Regions from separate parts of the Streptomyces sp. NPDC048734 genome, predicted to be linked through region 1. Evidence: riboswitches for the same ligand, from Rfam matches in the RefSeq annotation. Region 1 holds a riboswitch; each other region holds the start of a gene.
The links. A riboswitch is a leader RNA that binds a small molecule or an ion and turns the genes downstream of it on or off. The one in region 1 is predicted to bind cobalamin.
Positions count from the first base shown of each region.

Region 2: another riboswitch for cobalamin. It lies ahead of ACGFQC_RS31855 (cobalamin biosynthesis protein); the one in region 1 lies ahead of ACGFQC_RS05880 (ribonucleoside-diphosphate reductase subunit alpha).
Region 3: another riboswitch for cobalamin. It lies ahead of ACGFQC_RS20365 (energy-coupling factor ABC transporter permease); the one in region 1 lies ahead of ACGFQC_RS05880 (ribonucleoside-diphosphate reductase subunit alpha).

Region 1 covers NZ_JBICUZ010000002.1:144,510-146,764, forward strand. The annotation lists gene mctP (monocarboxylate uptake permease MctP) at 1-398, shown strand, start outside; cobalamin riboswitch at 807-950, shown strand; gene ACGFQC_RS05880 (ribonucleoside-diphosphate reductase subunit alpha) at 1,073-2,255, shown strand, end outside.
Region 2 covers NZ_JBICUZ010000018.1:25,143-27,397, forward strand. The annotation lists gene ACGFQC_RS31845 (inorganic phosphate transporter) at 1-489, shown strand, start outside; gene ACGFQC_RS31850 (hypothetical protein) at 524-745, shown strand; cobalamin riboswitch at 889-1,021, shown strand; gene ACGFQC_RS31855 (cobalamin biosynthesis protein) at 1,122-2,090, shown strand; gene ACGFQC_RS31860 (cobyric acid synthase) at 2,087-2,255, shown strand, end outside.
Region 3 covers NZ_JBICUZ010000007.1:185,864-188,118, reverse strand. The annotation lists gene ACGFQC_RS20370 (PP2C family protein-serine/threonine phosphatase) at 1-858, shown strand, start outside; cobalamin riboswitch at 1,076-1,261, shown strand; gene ACGFQC_RS20365 (energy-coupling factor ABC transporter permease) at 1,291-1,998, shown strand; gene ACGFQC_RS20360 (energy-coupling factor ABC transporter substrate-binding protein) at 1,995-2,255, shown strand, end outside.

The DNA.
Region 1 (2,255 bases):
TGCTGGGCGGCATCTGGATCCTGCAGACCTTCCCGGCCCTGGTGGGCGGCCTGTTCACCCGCTGGTTCCACCGCTGGGCCCTGCTGGCCGGCTGGGCCGTCGGCATGGTCTACGGCACGGTCGCGGCGTACGGCGTCGCCTCCCCGACGCAGGCGCACTTCGGCGGCTCGTCGAAGGAGATCCCCGGCATCGGGGAGATCGGTTACATCGGTCTGACGGCGTTCGTGCTGAACGCGGTGGTGACGGTGGTGCTGACCTTCGTCCTGAAGGCGCTCAAGGCCCCGGAGGGCGTCGACGAGACGTCTCCGTCGGACTACACGGCGGACGCCGGCGACCCGGGCGTCCAGGTGGAACTGCCGCCGGCGACGGCGGGGGCGGGAGCGGGAGCGGGGCACTAGGGTCTTTCGTTCGGGTCGGGCCGGATCAGGGAGCGGGGTCCGGTGCCGGGGGCACCTCCCACGCCTTTCGGGCAGGGGGAACCTCGCGAGGCGGAGGAGGGAGTCGGGGCGGGGCCCTGGCGACCGACGACAACGCGGCGGTGGGGGTGCCTCCCGCTCGGGCGGAGCCGGGAGCGGGGGAGCGGTGCCGGACCCCGCGAGCCCGGCCTGATCCAAACGACAGGCCCTGGCGCGGGGCGCCCCGACCACCCCCCGTCCGCATCCCGCAGCGGGCCGCCGAGGGCCAGTCGCCCCGGCGGCCCGCCGTCGTACGCGCCCGTGCCGGGAGGACGGGGCTCTGCCGCCTCGGAGTTGACGCTGCGAAGCCAGCCCGACACAACATCTGGGGGTCACGCGGCAGCCCGGCACAAGATGTATGCTCATGCTCGCTGTCGCCGCAGGGGAATCCGGTGCGAATCCGGAACTGTCCCGCAACGGTGTACTTGCGTGCGCGCACACCCATATGCGCACGCATGGTCAGTCCGAGCACCTGCCGGCAGCGCACCCGGTCCGTCCGGCTCGGGTGCCCTGACGTCCGGGCCTCGCGGAATGGGCCGGTGGACGCGACGCGCCCCGCGCTCGTGTGCTGCCCCCTGCCCTGCGCAAGGCCCCCGCCGAGCGAGGGAGAGCCCCACGTGACCATCGCGCCAGCCGAACCGGCTTCAGCGGCCCCGGAGACCGACGGTCCCGGAGCCGCACTGCTGCGGACCCTGACCGAGCTGACCGCCGACCTCCCCGACACCGACCCCGGCCGGGTCGCCGCCGCCGCCCTGCGGGGCCGGTCCGCGCGGGCGGACGAGGCGGAGCTGCGCGAGCTGGCCACGGAGGCGGCCGCCGGTCTGATCTCCGAGGACCCCGCCTACTCCCGGCTGGCCGCCCGGCTGCTGACGATCGGCATCCGCGCCGAGGCCGCCTCCCAGGGCGTCACCTCCTTCACCGCCTCCGTCGCCGTCGGCCACCGCGAGGGCCTGATCGCCGACCGCACCGCCGCGTTCGTGCGGCTGCACGCCGCCCGGCTCGACGCGCTGGTCGACACGGCCGCCGACGACCGCTTCGGCTACTTCGGCCTGCGCACCCTGCACAGCCGCTACCTGCTGCGCCACCCGCTGACCCGCAAGGTCGTCGAGACGCCCCAGCACTTCCTGCTGCGGGTGGCGAGCGGCCTGGCCGAGGACGACACGGCGAGGAGCGTCGACGAGGTCGCAGCCCTCTACGGGCTGATGAGCCGCCTGGACTACCTCCCCTCCTCCCCCACCCTGTTCAACTCCGGCACCCGGCACCCGCAGATGTCGTCCTGCTACCTCCTCGACTCCCCCCTGGACGAGCTGGACTCGATCTACGACCGCTACCACCAGGTCGCCCGCCTCTCCAAGCACGCCGGCGGCATCGGGCTGTCGTACAGCCGCATCCGCTCGCGCGGGTCGCTCATCCGCGGCACCAACGGGCACTCCAACGGCATCGTGCCGTTCCTGAAGACCCTGGACGCCTCGGTCGCCGCCGTGAACCAGGGCGGCCGGCGCAAGGGCGCGGCCGCGGTCTACCTGGAGACCTGGCACTCCGACATCGAGGAGTTCCTGGAGCTGCGCGACAACACCGGTGAGGACGCGCGCCGTACGCACAACCTCAACCTGGCGCACTGGGTGCCGGACGAGTTCATGCGGCGGGTCGACGCCGACGGGCAGTGGTCGCTGTTCTCCCCGGCCGACGTGCCCGAGCTGGTCGACCTGTGGGGCGACGAGTTCGACGCGGCCTACCGCGCAGCCGAGGCCGCGGGCCTCGCGAGGAAGACCATCGCGGCCCGCGACCTGTACGGCCGCA
Region 2 (2,255 bases), on a different contig from region 1:
CAGGGCTTCGCCGCCCAGACCAGCGCGGCCACCGTCATCCTGGCCTCCTCCCACCTCGGTTTCTCGCTCTCCACCACGCACTCGGTCTCCGGCGCGGTGATGGGTGCGGGCCTCGGCCGCAAGGGCGGCGTCGTCCGCTGGTCGACCGCCACCCGGATGTTCGTGGCCTGGGGCCTGACGCTGCCGGCCGCGGCCCTGGTCGGCGCCCTCGCCGAGTACGTGACCGGCCTCGGCGACTGGGGCACGGCGCTCGTCGCGGTGTTCCTCATCGCCTCCAGCGCGGCGATCTGGAAGATCTCGCGGCGCGAGATCATCGACCACACGAACGTCGTCGACGGGGACGAGGAGCCGGCCGGCGTGGTCACCACCGCGATCGCCGCCGTGACCCCGCCCCCGGCGGGCACGGTCGCCGAGGACCTCACGGCCACCATCCCCGCCCCGGCGGCGGAGTCGGCTCCGCCGGCCGCTCCCACCGTCACCACCGTCTGAGTCCCGCCCCCACCGGTACGAAGGAAGAAGCAGCATGAAGATCGACTGGGCGGCTCTCGGCTCCGTCTTCGGCGTCAGTCTCGTCGTCACCGTGGCCCTCGTGGCCCTCTTCACCCTCGGCATCATGGGCCTCTCCCGCCGCGAGCGGGCCGCGGCCCAGGGCGGCTCCGCCACCCTGGCCGTCACCGGCGCGTACGCGTGCTTCGCGGCGTGCGCCGGGGCGGTGGCCTACGGGATCTCGCTGATCGTCACCTGACGGACGGCACGCACACACGCGCGTGGGGCGCGGGACGGATCACCGTCCCGCGCCCCACGCGTGCGCGTAGGCCGTGACCGGCGGTGTGTGGGGTTCTGCACACTGTCCCGTCGCAGGTCAACAGCGAGTTGACGGCCGTTCCGGGCCCGTGGTGGACTGCCGGGGCCATGTACGGCGACAGAAGAGGAAGCCGGTGTGAATCCGGCGCGGTCCCGCCACTGTCACCGGGGTAGACACCCCCGGGAGCCAGGAACTCTCGTCGCCGGTCTCGTCGAACCAGGGCGTGGACACCCTGAGTGAGGACATAACGCCATGCTCGGCTGCCGTTCGAGGTACAGCACCAGGTCGCTGCCCGGCCCGTCGGCCGGCTGAGCCGATGGGTACCGATCGCCTCTACGCGTACGGTGCCGCCGCCGGCCTCCTGGGGGACCTGATCCTCGGCGATCCGCGCCGGGGGCATCCGGTCGCCGTGTTCGGGCGGGCCGCGGCCGGCGTGGAACGGGCTCTGTGGCGGGACCACCGCGGGTGGGGCGCGCTGCACACCGCCGTGTGCGCCGGCGGCACCGTGGCCCTCGGGGCCCTCGCCTCCCGTGCCGTACGCCGCTCCCCCGCCGCCTCCGTCGCGTTGACCGGCGCCGCCGCGTGGGCCGTCGTCGGCGGGACCTCGCTGGTACGGGAGGCCCGGACCATCGGGCGGGCCCTGGAAGCGGGGGACGTCGAGGGCGCGCGGGCGCGGCTGCCGCACCTGTGCGGACGGGACCCGCAGGCCCTGGACGCCGACGGGATCGCCCGCGCGGTCGTCGAGTCCGTCGCCGAGAACACCTCCGACGCGGTCGTGGGCGCCCTGGTGTGGGGGGCCGTCGGCGGCGTGCCGGGACTGCTCGGGTTCCGGGCCGTCAACACCCTGGACGCCATGGTCGGCCACCGCTCGCCGCGCCACCTGCGCTTCGGGTGGGCCTCGGCCCGGCTGGACGACGTCGCCGGATGGCCGGGGGCACGGCTGACCGCCGTCCTGGCCGCCGCCGCCGGTGACGATCCGCGCGGGGCGGTGCGGGCCTGGCGGGCCGACGCGCGCAGGCATCCCAGCCCCAACGCCGGTCCCGTGGAGGCGTCGTTCGCCGGTGCCCTCGGGGTGCGGCTCGGCGGGACGCTGTCGTACGGCGGGCGCGTCGAACACCGGCCCGTGCTGAACGGGGAGCGGGGGCGGCCCGTCGTGGCCCACGACATCGAACGTGCCGCGCGGCTCTCCCGCCGCGTCGGCCTGCTCGCGCTCGGCGTCACCGTCGCCGCGCGCGTCGTCTCCGCGAGGGTCCTCGCGGCGAGAGCGAAGGGGCGTACGTCATGAGCGGGGGTCTCCTCGTCGCCGGCACCACCTCGGACGCCGGCAAGAGCGTCGTCACGGCGGGGATCTGCCGGTGGCTGGTGCGGCAGGGGGTCAAGGTGGCGCCCTTCAAGGCGCAGAACATGTCCCTCAACTCGTTCGTGACCCGCGAGGGCGCCGAGATCGGGC
Region 3 (2,255 bases), on a different contig from region 1:
GTGCTGTCGGTGACGCTGCCCGAGGACAGCGGGGCACCGGACGCGCTGGGCGAGCTGGCGGAGGTCGCGCAGGTGCTCGGGCACGAGGTGGTCGTGGCCGAGCGGGTCACCGACCTGTACCTGCGGGCCCGGCGCAGGGAACGGCTCACCCTGGCCGCGGAGATGCAGTGGCAGCTCCTCCCGGCCCGCTCCGGCACCGGTCCCGGATACGCGCTCGGCGCCCAGCTGGAGCCCGCCTACGCCGTCCGCGGCGACAACGTCGACTGGTCCGCCACGGGCGACCGCCTCACCCTGTACGTCAACAACGGCACGGGCGACGGCGCGGAGGCGTCGCTGCTGACGAGCCTGACGGTCAACGCGCTGCGCAACGCGCGACGGGCCGGCCTCCCGATCGCCGACCAGGCGGCGCTGGCCGACCAGGCGGTGCACGCCCACTACCGGGGCCGCTGCCACCTGTCGGTGCTGATGCTGGAGGTCGAAGTCGCCACGGGGCGGGCCCAGGTGGTGGACGCCGGTTCACCGCGGCTGCTGCGGCTGCGGGCGGGCACCGTCGAACCCGTCGACCTGGAAGCCCAGTTGCCGCTGGGCATGTTCGAGGAGACCGACTACGTGGCGCAGCCGTTCCAGGTGGAGCCCGGCGACCGGCTGGTGTTCGTCAGCGACGGCGTCCACGCGGTCGCCTCGCCCGGCGGGGCGACGTACGGGGACGCCGCCCTGGCCCGCGCGATCACCGCCACCCGGCTGGTGCCGGCGGCCGAGGCCCCGCGTGCCGTGCTGCGCGAACTGGCGGGGCACCGCGGCGGAGCCGTGACGGAGGACGACGCGCTCGTGGTGTGCCTGGACTGGCACGGCCGCTGACCCCCGGATCCCCTGACCGGCACAACCACCGACCGGCCGGTGCACCCCGACCGGCACAACCACCGACCGGCCGGTGCGCCCGGACCGGCACGGCCGCCGAGCGGCGGTCCGCGCAGCCCCGGTGCGGCCCCGGCGTGGCCGGTGTGCGCCGGGTCGGCACCCCGCGTCCGCCGCCCGTGCGCCCCCGTTCCCGCTTGTCACCGCCCCTGTCCTCCCACTACTGTCACCACGCCTTGGTGAACGGGAAATCCGGTGTGATGCCGGTGCGGCCCTCGCCACTGTGATCGGGAAGTCCGGCTCCGGCCCTCGCGGGCAGCCACTGGGTCCTCACGGACCCGGGAAGGCGGAGCACGGGCGGTGGTACCCGTCAGCCAGGAGACCGGCCAAGGCGCGTCAACCATCCACGAGGTGCTGGAGAGGGTCTGCTGAGCCATGCACATAGCCGAGGGTTTTCTGCCTCCGGCGCACGCGGTCGCCTGGAGCGTCGCGTCGGCGCCGTTCGTCGTCCACGGAGCCCGGTCGCTCACCCGTGAAGTCAGGGAGCATCCCGAGAGCACGCTGCTGCTCGGTGCCTCCGGTGCCTTCACGTTCGTCCTGTCCGCACTCAAGCTCCCTTCGGTGACGGGGAGTTGTTCACACCCCACCGGCACCGGCCTGGGTGCCGTCCTGTTCCGGCCGCCGATCATGGCCGTGCTGGGCACGATCACCCTGCTCTTCCAGGCGCTGCTGCTCGCGCACGGTGGCCTGACCACGCTCGGCGCCAACGTGTTCTCGATGGCGGTCGTCGGACCGTGGGCCGGGTACGGCGTGTACCGCCTGCTGCGGCGCTACGGCGTGCCGCTGATGGTCACGGTGTTCGCCGGAGCCTTCGTCGCCGACCTGTCCACCTACTGCGTGACCAGCGTGCAGCTGGCGCTGGCGTTCCCCGACCCGAGCAGCGGGTTCCTGGGCGCACTCGGCAAGTTCGGGTCCATCTTCGCCGTCACGCAGATCCCGCTGGCCGTGAGCGAGGGGCTCCTCACCGTCCTGGTGATGCGTCTCCTCGTGCAGTCCAGCAAGGGCGAACTGACCCGGCTGGGCGTGCTGGTGGCCGGAACCCGGAACCGGAAGCCGGAGACGACCGGGGCGGTGGCCCGGTGAAGCGGAACACGAAGATCAACCTCCTGCTGCTGCTCGCCGTGCTCGCGCTCGCGGTACTGCCGCTGGCCCTGGGACTCGGCGACCACAAGGAGCAGCCGTTCTCCGGTTCCGACAGCGAGGCGGAGACGGCGATCACCGAGCTGGAGCCGGACTACGAGCCGTGGTTCTCGCCCCTGTACGAGCCTCCGTCCGGGGAGATCGAGTCGGCGCTGTTCGCCGTCCAGGCCGCCCTGGGCGCGGGTGTCCTCGCCTACTAC